3 regions of the Streptomyces sp. NPDC096132 genome follow, and region 1 is predicted to be linked to each of the others. Evidence: riboswitches for the same ligand, from Rfam matches in the RefSeq annotation. Region 1 holds a riboswitch; each other region holds the start of a gene.
The links. Region 1 has a riboswitch for cobalamin ahead of ACIRF9_RS29245 (ribonucleoside-diphosphate reductase subunit alpha). Riboswitches for the same ligand answer to the same signal wherever they lie in the genome.
Positions count from the first base shown of each region.

Region 2: it holds a riboswitch for cobalamin, as region 1 does, so the genes downstream of both, ACIRF9_RS07705 (prenyltransferase/squalene oxidase repeat-containing protein) here and ACIRF9_RS29245 (ribonucleoside-diphosphate reductase subunit alpha) in region 1, are expected to answer to the same signal.
Region 3: it holds a riboswitch for cobalamin, as region 1 does, so the genes downstream of both, ACIRF9_RS04740 (cobalamin biosynthesis protein) here and ACIRF9_RS29245 (ribonucleoside-diphosphate reductase subunit alpha) in region 1, are expected to answer to the same signal.

Region 1 covers NZ_JBIWGA010000013.1:189,644-194,760, reverse strand. Annotated here, with positions in the region: gene ACIRF9_RS29265 (GntR family transcriptional regulator) at 1-684, shown strand, start outside; gene ACIRF9_RS29260 (DUF3311 domain-containing protein) at 785-1,042, shown strand; gene mctP (monocarboxylate uptake permease MctP) at 1,039-2,667, shown strand; gene ACIRF9_RS29250 (GNAT family N-acetyltransferase) at 2,744-3,250, shown strand; cobalamin riboswitch at 3,296-3,438, shown strand; gene ACIRF9_RS29245 (ribonucleoside-diphosphate reductase subunit alpha) at 3,560-5,117, shown strand, end outside.
Region 2 covers NZ_JBIWGA010000002.1:727,264-732,380, forward strand. Annotated here, with positions in the region: gene ACIRF9_RS07685 (ATP-dependent nuclease) at 1-144, shown strand, start outside; gene ACIRF9_RS07690 (MBL fold metallo-hydrolase) at 385-1,410, shown strand; gene ACIRF9_RS07695 (nuclear transport factor 2 family protein) at 1,568-1,999, shown strand; gene ACIRF9_RS07700 (phosphotransferase family protein) at 1,996-2,568, opposite strand; cobalamin riboswitch at 2,749-2,878, shown strand; gene ACIRF9_RS07705 (prenyltransferase/squalene oxidase repeat-containing protein) at 3,002-4,264, shown strand; gene ACIRF9_RS07710 (SCO2322 family protein) at 4,264-4,908, shown strand; gene ACIRF9_RS07715 (energy-coupling factor transporter transmembrane component T) at 4,901-5,117, shown strand, end outside.
Region 3 covers NZ_JBIWGA010000002.1:74,420-79,536, forward strand. Annotated here, with positions in the region: gene ACIRF9_RS04730 (anion permease) at 121-1,359, shown strand; gene ACIRF9_RS04735 (hypothetical protein) at 1,394-1,615, shown strand; cobalamin riboswitch at 1,745-1,887, shown strand; gene ACIRF9_RS04740 (cobalamin biosynthesis protein) at 1,987-2,928, shown strand; gene ACIRF9_RS04745 (cobyric acid synthase) at 2,925-4,457, shown strand; gene cobN (cobaltochelatase subunit CobN) at 4,454-5,117, shown strand, end outside.

The DNA.
Region 1 (5,117 bases):
AAGAAGCACCTGCTCGACATGACGGAGACCCAGGCACCGGGCACCCCGGTCCCGCCGGAGCGGACCCTGGCGGCCGAGTTCGACACCTCGCGCACGACCGTCCGCCAGGCCCTTCAGGAACTGGTCGTCGAGGGGCGCCTGGAGCGCATCCAGGGCAAGGGCACGTTCGTCGCCAAGCCGAAGGTCTCCCAGGCCCTGCAACTCACCTCGTACACCGAGGACATGCGCGCCCAGGGCCTCGAACCCACCTCCCAGCTGCTGGACGTCGGCTACATCACCGCCGACGACACCCTCGCCGGCCTGCTCGACATCACCGCCGGCAGCCGGGTGCTGCGCGTCGAGCGGCTGCGCATGGCCAACGGCGAGCCCATGGCCATCGAGACCACCCACCTCTCGGCGAAGCGCTTCCCCGCCCTGCGCAGGTCGCTGGTCAAGTACACGTCCCTGTACACGGCGCTGGCCGAGGTCTACGACGTCCATCTCGCCGAGGCCGAGGAGACCATCGAGACCTCCCTGGCCACCCCGCGCGAGGCCGGCCTGCTCGGCACCGACGTCGGCCTGCCCATGCTGATGCTCTCCCGCCACTCGCTGGACAAGGAGGGCCAGCCGGTGGAGTGGGTGCGGTCCGTCTACCGGGGCGACCGGTACAAGTTCGTGGCACGTCTGAAGCGGCCCACCGAGTAGAGAGTCTGTGGAGGCTCTTCCGCTGGGCTTACCCGTCACTTACATTGCCTGCGCATTACAACAGTGATCAAGGCGATCAGTGAGGGGACGGAAGCCGCCGATGTCAGAATCCCCGGAAGTGCCCAAGGAGCCGGTGGTGACGCCTGTGCGCGTCGCCATCGCACTCTGTCTGTTCGCGCCCTTCGTGGCGATGCTGTGGGTGGGTTCCTACGCCAAGGTGGACCCGGCGTTCATCGGGATCCCCTTCTTCTACTGGTACCAGATGCTCTGGGTGCTGATCTCCACCGCGCTCACGATGGTGGCGTACAAGCTGTGGCAGCGTGACCAGCGGGCGCGCCGGGGAGGTGCCGGCCGATGAAGGACGGCGTGAACGGCGTGGCACTCGCCGTCTTCATCTTCTTCTTCCTGGCCGTCACGGTCATGGGCTTCCTGGCCGCCCGCTGGCGCCAGGCCGAGAACGAGCACAGCCTCGACGAATGGGGCCTGGGCGGCCGGTCGTTCGGCACCTGGATCACCTGGTTCCTGCTCGGCGGCGACCTGTACACGGCGTACACCTTCGTCGCCGTACCGGCGGCGATCTACGCGGCGGGCGCGGCCGGCTTCTTCGCGGTCCCGTACACGATCCTCGTGTACCCGCTGATCTTCACCTTCCTCCCCCGCCTCTGGTCCGTCTCCCACAAGCACGGGTACGTGACGACCTCGGACTTCGTGCGCGGGCGCTGGGGCTCGAAGGGCCTGTCGCTGGCGGTGGCGCTGACCGGCATCCTGGCAACGATGCCATACATCGCACTGCAGCTCGTGGGCATCCAGGCGGTGCTGGACGTGATGGGCGTCGGAGGCGGCGAGAACACGAACTGGTTCGTGAAGGACCTCCCCCTGCTGATCGCCTTCGGCGTCCTGGCGGCCTACACCTACTCCTCCGGCCTGCGGGCCCCCGCGCTGATCGCGTTCGTGAAGGACACGCTGATCTACATCGTCATCGCGGTGGCGATCATCTACATCCCGATCAAGCTGGGCGGGTTCGACGACATCTTCGCCAAGGCGGGTGAGGCGTTCAGCCAGACCAACCCGGCGACGGGCAAGCCGCGCGGCGCGCTGACCCCGGCGGAACCGGGCCAGTGGACGTACGCCACCCTGGCCCTCGGCTCCGCGCTCGCGCTGTTCATGTACCCGCACTCGATCACCGCGACGCTCTCCTCCAAGAGCCGTGAGGTGATCCGCCGCAACACCACGATCCTGCCGCTGTACTCCCTGATGCTGGGCCTGCTGGCACTGCTGGGCTTCATGGCGATCGCGGCCGGGGTCAAGGTCACCAACGGGCAGCTGGCGATCCCGCAGCTGTTCGAGGACATGTTCCCGGCGTGGTTCGCGGGTGTGGCGTTCGCGGCGATCGGCATCGGCGCGCTCGTCCCGGCGGCCATCATGTCGATCGCGGCCGCGAACCTCTTCACCCGCAACATCTACAAGGACTTCATCAAGCCGGACGCCACTCCGGAGCAGGAGACACGGGTCTCCAAGCTGGTGTCCCTCCTGGTGAAGGTGGGCGCCCTGGTCTTCGTCCTCACCATGGACAAGACGGTCGCCATCAACTTCCAGCTCCTGGGCGGCATCTGGATCCTGCAGACCTTCCCGGCCCTGGTCGGCGGCCTCTTCACCCGCTGGTTCCACCGCTGGGCCCTGCTCGCCGGCTGGGCGGTCGGCATGATCTACGGCACGGTCGCCGCGTACGGCGTCGCCTCCCCGACCCAGAAGCACTTCGGCGGCTCGGCGAAGGAGATCCCGGGCATCGGCGAGATCGGCTACATCGGCCTCACGGCCTTCGTCCTGAACGTGGCGGTGACGGTGGTCCTGACCTTCGCCCTGAAGGCCCTGAAGGCCCCCGAGGGCATCGACGAGACCAGGCCGGAGGACTACACGGCGGACGCGGGGGACCCGGGAGTGCAGGTGGAACTGCCGCCGGCCACCGCGGGTTCGGCCCACTAGAGGTCTCCGGGCTGTCGGCGGGCCGTCGGGGAAAACCGGCGGCCCGCCGTCGTGTCTCTGGGGCACACTGCGCGGCATGGACATCAGGATCAGGGAAGCGGTACCGACCGAGTACGAGGCACTCGGTGAGATCACCGCCCAGGCATATCTCCAGGACGGCCTTCTCGACTACGGCGAGGGGGACGAGTATCTGCCGGTGCTGAAGGATGTGGCCGCTCGTGCGGCCGCCGCCGCGGTGCTGGTCGCCGTGGAGGGGGAACGGCTGCTGGGCGGGGTCACGTTCGTCGCCGGCCCCGGCCCGGTCGCCGACATCGCGCGCACCGGCGAGGCCGAGATCCGCGCGCTCGCGGTCGCGCACGCGGCGCGTGGCCGGGGGGCCGGAGAATCCCTCGTACGGGCCTGCGTCGACCGCGCGCGGGCCACGGAGGGCTGCACGGCCCTCGTCCTGTCGAGCCAGCGCAGCATGCACACCGCGCACCGGATCTACGAACGTCTCGGCTTCGTTCGCACGCCCGAGCGGGACTGGAATCCCGTGCCGCACCTGGACGACCTCACTCTCCTCACCTACAAGTTGACCCTCTGAAACCACCCCGACACAACATCTGGGGGTGGCGTGACAGGCGAGCACAAGATGTATGCTCATGCTCGCTGTCGCCACAGGGGAATCCGGTGCGAATCCGGAACTGTCCCGCAACGGTGTACTTGTGTGCGTACTACCCATGTCCGCACGCCTGTTCAGTCCGAGGACCTGCCGGCAGCGCACCCGGCCGTCCGGCTCGGGTGCCTTGACGTCCGGGCCTCGTGGAGTGGGCCGGTGGACGCGACGCCGTGCGCGCTCGTGTGCTGCCCCCTGCCCTCCGCCAGGCCCCTGCCGAGCGAGGGAGAGCCCCACGTGACCATCGCGCCAGCCGATCCGGCCTCAGCCACCCAGCTGGACACCGACGGTCCCGGTGCCGCACTGCTGCGGACCCTGACCGAGCTGACCGCCGACCTCCCCGACGCCGACCCCGGCCGGGTCGCCGCCGCCGCGCTGCGCGGCCGGTCCGCGCGGGCGGACGAGCGGGAGCTGCGCGAGCTGGCCACGGAGGCGGCCGCCGGCCTGATCTCCGAGGACCCCGCCTACTCGAAGCTGGCCGCCCGGCTGCTCACGATCTCCATCGCCGCCGAGGCCGCCTCCCAGGGCGTGACCTCGTTCACCGAGTCCGTGGCCGTCGGCCACCGCGAGGGGCTCGTCGCCGACCGCACCGCCGACTTCGTACGGCTGCACGCGGCCCGCCTGAACGCACTGATCGACCCGGCCGCCGACGACCGCTTCGGCTACTTCGGGCTCCGCACCCTCCACAGCCGCTACCTCCTGCGCCATCCCCACACGCGCAAGGTCGTCGAGACGCCCCAGCACTTCCTGCTGCGGGTGGCGAGCGGCCTCGCCGAGGACGACACCGCCCGCTCCGTCGACGAAGTCGCCGCGCTCCACGGACTCATGAGCCGGCTCGACTACCTGCCGTCCTCCCCCACGCTCTTCAACTCCGGCACCCGGCACCCCCAGATGTCGTCCTGCTACCTCCTCGACTCCCCGCTGGACGAGCTGGACTCCCTCTACGACCGCTACCACCAGGTGGCCCGGCTGTCGAAGCACGCCGGCGGCATCGGGCTGTCGTACAGCAGGATCCGCTCCCGCGGGTCCCTCATCCGCGGCACCAACGGGCACTCCAACGGCATCGTCCCGTTCCTGAAGACCCTGGACGCCTCCGTCGCCGCCGTGAACCAGGGCGGCCGGCGCAAGGGCGCGGCCGCGGTCTACCTGGAGACCTGGCACTCCGACATCGAGGAGTTCCTGGAGCTGCGCGACAACACGGGTGAGGACGCCCGCCGTACGCACAACCTGAACCTCGCGCACTGGATCCCGGACGAGTTCATGCGCCGGGTGAACGAGGACGGCACCTGGTCGCTGTTCTCCCCCTCGGACGTGCCGGAACTGGTCGACCTGTGGGGTGCGGAGTTCGATGCCGCGTACCGGAAGGCGGAGGCGGCCGGGCTCGCCAAGAAGACCATCCCGGCCCGTGATCTGTACGGCCGCATGATGCGGACCCTCGCGCAGACCGGCAACGGCTGGATGACCTTCAAGGACGCGGCCAACCGCACCGCCAACCAGACGGCCGAGCCGGGCCAGGTGATCCACTCCTCGAACCTCTGCACGGAGATCCTGGAGGTCACCAACGACGGCGAGACGGCGGTCTGCAACCTGGGTTCGGTGAACCTGGGCGCCTTCGTGGTCGACGGGGACATCGACTGGGAGCGGCTGGACACCACCGTCCGCACGGCCGTCACCTTCCTCGACCGGGTCGTCGACATCAACTTCTATCCGACCGAGCAGGCGGGCCGGTCGAACGCCAAGTGGCGTCCGGTGGGCCTGGGCGCGATGGGGCTGCAGGACGTCTTCTTCAAGCTGC
Region 2 (5,117 bases), on a different contig from region 1:
GCACCCACACTCAATGTCAGGAAAGGACCCGAGTGGGTTCCTGCGGCCATTAAAGACGGCTACCACCGAAAGGAGGCGGCGCAGGATCACCTGAAGAGGCTGGTACTGCCCCCGCGAAACGGACGCGCGCTGCCATCCAACTGACAGGACATCACTCGAACGTGGAGCCCTCCCCCACCCAAACGGCACCGAAGCGCGCACAGCGCAGTGGGCGCTAGCCGGGCCGCCCCTGGGCCGTCCCAGGGCGGCCGACAACGACCAATAACGACAGACAACGGCCGCTCCACGGCTGGTCACAGCGCCCCGCTCAGGCCTCCCCCCTGGCCAATCTGACACTTCATCAGTTCTAGTTATAGTGGGCAATGGCCGTGGAACGGAGGGCAGATGACGAGGACGTTCGATCATGGCGGGGGTGTGCGGTCCCTGCGGGTCCCCATCCCGGACAACCCGCTCGGGTTCACTCTCGTGTACGTCGTCGACACCGACCGGGGGCCCGTGCTGATCGACACCGGGTGGGACGATCCGACGTCCCTGGACTCCCTCGCCGCGGGTCTCACGGCGTGCGGTACGGCGGTGTCGGAGGTGCACGGGGTGGTCGTCACCCACCACCACCCCGACCACCACGGCCTCTGCGGCAAGGTGCGGGAGGCCTCCGGGGCGTGGATCGCGATGCACGCGGCGGACGCGTCGATCGTGCGGCGGACCCGGGAGACCCGAGCCGAGCGCTGGTACACGTACATGGCGGACAAGCTGGCCGCCGCCGGCGCCCCCGACGAGCACATCGCACCCCTGCGCACGGCCCGGCGCCGCACCTTCCCCGGGCTCTCCCCCGCCCTCCCCGACCGCGAGATCACCCCCGGCGAACTCCTCGACCTGCCCGGCCGCCGGCTGCGCGCGATCTGGACGCCGGGCCACACCCCCGGCCATGTCTGCCTCCACCTGGAGGAGGACCACCCGGCCCGGCTCCCCGGGCACGGACGGCTGTTCTCCGGCGACCACCTCCTGCCCGAGATCACCCCCCACATCGGCCTCTACGAGGACCCCGACGACACCACCGTCACCGACCCCCTCGGCGACTACCTCGACTCCCTCGAACGCGTCGGCCGCCTCGCCCCCGCCGAGATCCTCCCGGCCCACCAGTACGCCTTCACCGACGCCCCGTCCCGCGTACAGGAGCTGCTCACCCACCACGAGACCCGTCTCACCGACCTCCACGCCCTGCTCGCCACCCCGCTCACCGCCTGGCAGCTCGCCGAACGCATGGAGTGGAACCGCCCCTGGGACCAGATCCCCTACGGGTCGCGGAACATCGCCGTCTCGGAGGCGGAGGCCCATCTGCGGCGACTGGTGAAGCTGGGGCGGGCGGAGGCGGTGACGGGAAGCGATCCGGTGAGGTACGTGGCGGTGTGACGGGCGCGAGGCGCGGTGAGGTGGAGGGGGTCTCACGGAGCGTTACGTGAAGGTCCGCTGTGAGCGGTGCCGTTCACGGAAGGGAACCACGCCGTTCACGACCCGGCTCTACGGTGCTCCCCACACCCCTCCCGGATTCCCCCTGGGGGCACCACCCATGGACCCGATCGCGCAGCTCCTCGCCGAACGCGCCTGCCAGCGCCTGCTCCTCGACCTCGTCCGCCGTCTCGACCTCGGCGAACCCGGCTCCGTGGCCGAACTGTTCACCGAGGACGGCACATGGGCCTGGCCCGAGGGCGACCGCCTGGTCAAGGGCCGCGCCGCCCTGCGCGCCCACTTCGGTTCCCACCCCGCCGACCGCCACGCCCGCCGGCTGATGGCCGACGTCCGCGTCGAGGTGACGTCCCCGGACACGGCGAGGGCGACCTCGTACTTCACGACGTACCGGGTGGACCCGGCACCGGTCACGGCCGCCCCGGTCGGGATCGGCCACTACGAGGACACCCTCCGCCGCGGCCCCGACGGCTCCTGGCTGCTCGCGGCCCGCACCCTGCGCCTGCCCTGCGACGGCCCGACGCCCCGGCTCTAGCTCGCGAACGACCGGATCAACTCCCCGGCCGCGCCGAGGAGTCCGACCTCCTCCCGGCTCATCGTCGGGTTGGCCGCGCGCCGCCGCAGCGCCTCCGCGAGGCCCTCCTCGGTGAGCCGGGACGGGTCCGCGAGCAGGGAGGCCAGGATCGCGTGGGCCGGTGCGGCGACCGGGTCGGCGGAGACGGCGACCTGGGCGAGGATCACCGAGGACATGCCCCAGTCCAGGCCCGGCTCGCCGTCCTCAGCGGTGCCCCAGTCGATGACCCGGGGGCCGTCGGCGGTGAGGATGACGTTGTCGGGGTGGAGGTCGAGGTGCAGGACGCGCAGGCCGGGCGCGTCCGGGAGACGCCCGGGGACGGCGTGCAGCTCACGCAGCAGCCGGGCGAGGACGGCGCCTGCCTCCTGCGGGCCGAGCGTGCCGGCCCGAACGCCTGGAGCATGGTCGGCCCGTCCAGACGTTCCATCACCAGGTCGGTGCGCGAGCCGGCGGGACGGACCGCGGGCGCGGGGTAGCCGTGCCGCCGTACGTGCGCGATCACCGCCGCCTCCGCCGCGGCGTCGAACCACCCCTCCCGGTCGCGGCGCAGCACCCACCCCTCGTCGATCTCGTACACGTCGGCCGTACGGCCGGAGCCGAGCAGTCGGCCCGGGCCGGGCACCTTCCCCCTGATGGTCATGGCCAGAACATAGCGGGCCCCGACCGGCCCCGGAGTCACCCTCACAGCCACCCCTCAGGCGCTTGGCTACCTGCGGGTAGAGTGACCGGGTCGTCATCACACCCGTACAGGGGGAAGCCGGTGCAATTCCGGCGCTGACCCCGCAACCGTGAGCCACCACGCCGGTGGCGAGCCGGACTGCCCCGTACGGGACGTTGACCGGCTCACGTGCACGGCAACCCGCCGTCGCACGGCACCGTCGAGGTCTACGGAGCCGAGCCGCCGGGGCGTCCCGTGCTGCCCGGCTCCCCGGATCTCCCGACCGGGAGAGGCACCCGCCGATCATGAAGTTCCGCCGCAGCGCCACGGCCCTGGCCGCCACCACCACCGTCGTGGCCGCCGGCACCGCCGTCGTCCTGGGTGCCGCCGTCCCCTCCGTCGCCGCCACCCCCTCGCCCTCCGCGCCGGTCGCGCTACCCGACGGCCTGTACGGCACCGCCGACCCCACGTACGACGGCGTGTGGCGCCAGTCGCTCGCGCTGCTGGCGCAGGACACGGTGGGCGTGACCCCGGCCGACAAGGCGGTGGAGTGGCTGGCGGGGCAGCAGTGCGCCGACGGCGCGTTCGCACCGTTCCGCGCCGACGCCGCCAAGTCCTGCGACGCCAAGCTCCTGACCGACACCAACAGCACGGCCGCCGCCGTCCAGGCCCTGGCCGCCCTCGGCGGGTACGACGCCGTGACCGACAAGGCCGTCGCCTGGCTGAAGTCCGTGCAGAACGAGGACGGCGGCTGGGGCTACTCCCCCGGCGGGGCCAGCGACACCAACTCGACGTCCGTCGTCGTCGGCGCGCTGACCGCCGTGGGAGAGCAGCCCGGCAAGGTCCGCAAGGACGACCGGTCCCCGTACGACGCCCTGGTGAAGCTCGCCCTGCCGTGCAAGGGCGACGGGGCGGGCGCGTTCGCCTACCAGCCGGACAAGAAGGGCGGGCTCGCCGCCAACGCGGACGCCACGGCGGCGGGCGTGGTGGGCGCGCTCGGCAAGGGGCTGGTGGTGAAGGGCGGCAAGCAGGCCGCCGCGACCTGCGCCGACGCCGGCTACCCGACCCCGCAGCAGGCCGCCGCCAACGGCGCCTCCTACCTCGCGGGGGCCCTCACCGAGGACGGGTATCTGAAGTCCGTCCTGCCTGGAGCCGAGGACCAGCCCGACTACGGCAACACCGCCGACGCGGTGGTCGCGCTCGCCGCGCAGGGCGGGGCCGCGCGGGCGGAGAAGCCGCTGCGGTGGCTGGAGCGGAACTCCGCGTCCTGGGCGAAGCAGAGCGGCCCCGCCGCCTACGCCCAGCTCGTCTTCGCGGCGCACGCCACGGGCACCGACCCCCGTGACTTCGGCGGCACCGACCTGGTCGCACAACTCAACGCGACCGGGCCCGCGCCGCGGACCGAGCAGGTTCTCGAGAACACGGACACGGCGGAGCAGAAGGACACGGCAGAGAAGAAGGACGACGGCGACACGGGCTACGGCACCTGGTGGACCGTCGGTGTCTTCCTCGTCGCCGGCATCGGCATCGGCTTCCTGATCAGCGGCCGCAGGAAGCAGCAGCCGTGATGCGCCCCGCCCGCGCCCTGCTCCTGGCGCTGACGTTCCTTCTCCTGGCCCCTGCCCCGGCCCACGCCACCGGCTACCGCTACTGGTCCTTCTGGGAACGCACCGGCGACCAGTGGACGTACGCCACCGAGGGACCGGGCACGGCCCGCCCCTCCGACGGTGACGTCCAGGGCTTCCGCTTCGCGGTCAGCGAGGACTCGCAGGACGCGTCCCAGCCGCGGGGCGCGGCCTCCTTCGGCGCGATCTGCGCGAGGACGCCCGCGAAGTCAGGTACGAAGCGGGTCGCCCTGGTCATCGACTTCGGCACGCGGAAGGACGCCCCGTCCGGCGAAACCCCGCCGGCCCTCCGCTGGGCCTGCGCCCAGGTCTCCCCCGACGCCACCACGGCCCAGGCCCTCGCCCAGACCGCCAAGCCCCTCCGCTACGACACGAACGCCCTGCTCTGCGCCATCGCCGACTACCCGAGAACGGGCTGCGGCGAGCAGGTCTCCACGGACAACACGAACGAACCGAAGAAGCCGACGGCAACGAAGGAGACAGGCAAGGACACGGGCCCGTCCGTGGGGGTGTACGCGGGCGCGGCCGTCGTGGCCGCCCTGGCAGCAGCAGCGATCTGGCAAGCCCGCCGGCGGAGGAATGACTGACCGCCGCGGCTGCGGGCAGCCATGCCGAAGCCCGCGTAGCTGCGGGCAGTCGTGCCGAAACCCGCGTAGCTGCGGGCAGTCGTGCCGCTGGGGCGGCACGGGTGGGCGCAGCGGCACCCCGCAAGCGCGGGCAAGCGAACCCACCCGCCCACAGCAACCCAGCTCCACGCTGCCGCTACGAGCAGGCACCCCCACCCCCCTCCACCCCG
Region 3 (5,117 bases), on a different contig from region 1:
ATCGAACAGAGTGGCGGCGCTCACATTTGGACACCTTGATGCCCGACTCAGTTCACCTTCCGTTCACCCAGGTTACCTACCTTCAACGAGCCAATGACGCTCGAACGATTGCCTGGGTAAATGGAAAACTTCTCGCTGATCCTCGCGATTGTGGTGGTAACCGCACTTGCGTTCGATTTCACGAACGGTTTTCACGACACCGCCAACGCGATGGCCACGACCATCTCGACCGGTGCACTCAAGCCCAAGGTCGCGGTGGCCATGTCCGCCGTGCTCAACCTTGTGGGCGCATTCCTCTCGGTGGAGGTCGCCAACACGATCTCCAAGGGTCTCGTCGACGAGACCGGCATCCGTCCCGAGGTCATCTTCGCCGCCCTGGTCGGCGCGATCCTCTGGAACCTGCTGACCTGGCTGGTGGGCCTGCCCTCCAGTTCCTCCCACGCCCTCATGGGCGGCCTGATCGGCGCCACCATCGCCTCCGCGGGCATGGGCGCGGTCCACGGTGACGTCCTGGTCACCAAGGTCCTGATCCCGGCGATCGCGGCCCCGCTGGTCGCGGGCATCGCCGCGATGCTGGCGACGCGCCTGTCCTACACCCTCGGCAAGAAGGCCGACGGCAAGGCCGCGGCGAAGGGCTACCGCGCGGGCCAGATCGCCTCGGCCGGCCTGGTCTCCCTGGCACACGGCACGAACGACGCGCAGAAGACGATGGGCATCATCACCCTCGCCCTGGTCGCCGGCGGTGCCGTCGCCCCCGACTCCGACCCGCCCACCTGGGTCATCCTCTCCGCCGGCCTGGCCATCGCGCTCGGCACCTACCTCGGCGGCTGGCGCATCATCCGCACCATGGGCAAGGGCCTGACCGACCTCCAGCCGCAGCAGGGCTTCGCCGCCCAGACCAGCGCGGCGACGGTCATCCTGGCCTCCTCCCACCTCGGCTTCTCCCTCTCCACCACGCACTCCGTCTCCGGTTCGGTGATGGGCGCGGGGCTGGGCCGCAAGGGCGGCGTGGTCCGCTGGTCCACGGCGACCCGGATGTTCGTGGCCTGGGGTCTGACCCTCCCGGCGGCCGCCCTGGTGGGCGCGCTGGCCGAGTCGGTCACCAACCTGGGCGACTGGGGCACGGCGGTCGTCGCGGTCTTCCTCGTCGCCTCCAGCGCGGCAATCTGGAAGATCTCCCGCCGCGAGGTCGTGGACGCGTCGAACGTCAACGAGACCGAGGAGCCTCCGGGTGTGATCACCACGGCGATCGCGGCCGTCACCCCGCCTCCGGCGGGCACGGTCACCGACGACCTGTCGGCCACCATCCCGTCCCCGGCCGCAGCCGCCACCGCCGAGCCCACGGCCCCCGCCGCCTGAGCCCGCCCACCCGGTACGAAGGAAGAGAAACAGCATGAAGATCGACTGGGCGGCCCTGGGCTCCGTCTTCGGCGTCAGCCTCGTGGTCACGGTGGCCCTCGTGGCCCTCTTCACCCTCGGCGTCATGGGCCTGTCCCGCCAGGAGCGGGCGGCCGCGGAGGGCGGCTCCGCCACCCTCGCGGCCACGGGCGCGTACGCGTGCTTCGCGGCCTGCGCGGCCGCGGTGGCGTACGGGATCTCACTGATCGTCGCCTGACCCAGCTGCTCGAACACCCTGGGGGTGCGGGACGGATCGCCGTTCCGCACCCCTTCTCCGTGCCCTCGCGCACCACCCCCGTGTGGGGTTCTGCACACTCTCCCCCTGCAGGTCAACGGCAAGTTGACGGCTCTTCCGGGGGCGTGGTGGACTGCCGGAGCCATGTACGGCGGCAGAAGAGGAAGCCGGTGTGAATCCGGCGCGGTCCCGCCACTGTCACCGGGGTAGGTAGCCCCGGGAGCCAGGAACTCTCACCGCCGGTCTCGTCGAACCAGGGCGTGGACACCCTGAGTGAGGACATATCGCCATGCTCGCTCGGCCGTTGAGGTACAGCACCGGTTCGCTGCCCGATCCCGCGGCCGGCTGAGCCGATGCGTGCCGATCGCGTCTTCGCGTACGGCGCCGCCCTCGGCCTCCTCGGTGACGCGCTCCTCGGTGATCCTCGCCGGGGGCATCCGGTCGCCGTGTTCGGGCGGGCCGCCGGTGCCGTGGAGCGGGTGCTGTGGCGGGACCACCGGGGGTGGGGCGCGCTGCACACCGCCCTGTGTGCCGGTGGCGCGGTGGCCCTGGGGGCCGTCGCCGAGAAGGCCGTACGCCGCTCCCCCGCCGTCTCCGTCTCTCTCACCGCCGCCGCCACCTGGGCCGTGGTCGGCGGGACCTCGCTGGCCCGCGAGGCCCGAACCATCGGGCGGGCCCTCGAAGCGGGGAACGTCGAGGGCGCGCGGGCCCGGTTGCCGCATCTGTGCGGGCGGGATCCGCAGGCGCTCGACGCCGACGGGATCGCGCGGGCGGTCGTGGAGTCCGTCGCCGAGAACACCTCCGACGCCGTCGTGGGGGCGCTGGTGTGGGGTGCCGTGGGCGGGGTGCCGGGGCTGCTCGGGTTCCGGGCCGTCAACACGCTGGACGCCATGGTGGGGCACAAGTCCGCCCGCCATCGGCGGTTCGGGTGGGCCTCCGCCCGGCTCGACGACCTCGCCGGGTGGCCGGGGGCGCGGCTGACCGCCGTACTCGCCACCGCGGCCGGGGACGATCCCCGGGGTGCCGTACGGGCCTGGCGGGCGGACGCGCGCAGGCATCCCAGCCCCAACGCCGGTCCCGTCGAGGCCTCGTTCGCGGGGGCCCTCGGGGTGCGGCTGGGCGGGACGCTGTCGTACGGCGGCCGGGTCGAGCACCGGCCCGTGCTCAACGGGGAAGGACGCGCGGTCGCCACGGGCGACATCGAGCGGGCCGTACGGCTCTCCCGGCGCGTCGGTCTGCTCGCGCTCGGCGTGGCTGTCGCCGGGCGCCTCATCGCAAGGGGGAACAGGTCATGAGCGGGGGTCTCCTCGTCGCCGGCACCACCTCCGACGCCGGCAAGAGTGTCGTCACCGCCGGGATCTGCCGGTGGCTGGTGCGGCAGGGGGTGAAGGTCGCGCCCTTCAAGGCGCAGAACATGTCCCTCAATTCGTTCGTGACGAAGGAAGGGGCCGAGATCGGGCGGGCCCAGGCGATGCAGGCGCAGGCCTGTCGCGTCGAGCCGACGGCTCTCATGAATCCGGTGCTGCTCAAGCCCGGCGGTGAGCAGAGCAGTCAGGTCGTGCTGCTCGGGAAGCCGGTCGGGGAGCTGAGTGCCCGTGGGTATCACGGGGGGCGGCAGCAGCGGCTTCTCGGGACCGTTCTCGACTGTCTCGCCGAGTTGCGGGGCACGTATGACGCGGTGATCTGTGAGGGGGCCGGTTCGCCCGCCGAGATCAATCTCCGGCGGACCGACATCGTCAACATGGGGATCGCCCGGAACGCCGGGCTCCCCGTGCTCGTCGTCGGCGACATCGACCGCGGGGGCGTGTTCGCCTCGTTCTTCGGGACCGTCGCGCTCCTCTCCCCCGAGGACCAGGCACTCGTCGCCGGGTTCCTCGTCAACAAGTTCCGGGGGGACGTATCGCTCCTCGAACCGGGGCTCGACATGCTGCACGGGCTCACCGGACGGCGGACCTACGGTGTCCTGCCGTTCCGGCACGGGCTGGGGATCGACGAGGAGGACGGGCTGAGGGTCTCCCTGCGCGGGACCGTGCGGGAGTCGAACGTCTCCCCGCCCGTGGGCGACGACGTGCTGCGGGTGGCCGTGTGCGCGATCCCACTGATGTCCAACTTCACGGACGTGGACGCCCTCGCCGCCGAACCCGGTGTCGTCGTGCGGTTCGTGGACCGCCCCGAGGAGCTCGCCGACGCCGACCTCGTCGTGATCCCGGGGACCCGGGGGACCGTACGGGCGCTGGAGTGGCTGCGGGAGCGCGGGCTGGCGGACGCCCTGAGGCAGCGGGCCGCCGAGGGGCGGCCGGTCCTCGGCATCTGCGGCGGCTTCCAGATCCTCGGCGAGCACATCGAGGACGAGGTCGAGAGCCGGCAGGGGCAGGTGGAAGGGCTCGGTGTCCTTCCCGTCCGGGTGCGGTTCGCCCGGGAGAAGACCCTCACCCGGCCGGTGGGCGAGGCCCTCGGCGAGCGGGTCGAGGGGTACGAGATCCATCACGGGGTCGCCGACGTCCATGGAGGGGACGCGTTCATCTCTGATGACAAAGGACACAGCCTGGACGGCTGCCGGGTCGGGCAGACCTGGGGGACGCACTGGCACGGCTCGCTGGAGTCGGACGGCTTCCGGCGGGCGTTCCTGCGCGAGGTGGCGGCCGCCGCGGGCCGCCGGTTCGTGCCGGCCGCCGACACCTCCTTCGCCGCGCTGCGCGAGGAGCAGCTCGACCGGCTCGGCGACCTGATCGAACAGCACGCGGACACGGACGCGCTCTGGCGGCTCATCGAGTCGGGCGCGCCGCAAGGACTGCCTTTCATTCCACCGGGAGCGCCCGCATGAGCACAGTGTTGTTGTTGTCGACCGCCGACACCGATCTGCTGGCGGCCCGGGCCGCTTCCGGCGCCGGCTACCGGATCGGCAACCCCACCCGCGTCGACGTCACGGACGAGCTGCCCGGTCTCCTCGACGGCGCCGACATCGCCGTCGTACGACTGCTCGGCGGGAAGCGGGCCTGGGAGGACGGGCTTGCCGCGCTGAAGGCGTCCGGGATCCCGACCGTGCTGCTGGGCGGCGAGACCGTGCCGGACGCCGAGCTGATGGCCGAGTCGTCGGTGCCGGCGGGTGTCGTCGCGGAGGCGCTCCGGTATCTCGTCGAGGGCGGGCCCGCCAACCTGACCGAGCTGGCGCGGTTCCTCTCCGACACCGTGCTGCTGACGGGCGAGGGGTTCGTCGAGCCGCAGAAGATGCCGGAGTACGGCGTCCACGGCTCGTATGCCTACGAGGAAGGCCGACCCACCGTCGGCGTGCTCTTCTACCGGGCCCATGAACTCAGCGGCAACACCGCCTTTGTGGACACCCTCTGCGATGCCATCGAGGCGGGCGGCGCCAACGCCCTTCCCGTGTACTGCGGTTCGCTGCGCGGCGCCGACCCCGAGCTGTACGGGATCCTGGGGAAGACGGACGCCCTCGTCGCCACCGTCCTCGCCGCCGGTGGCACCC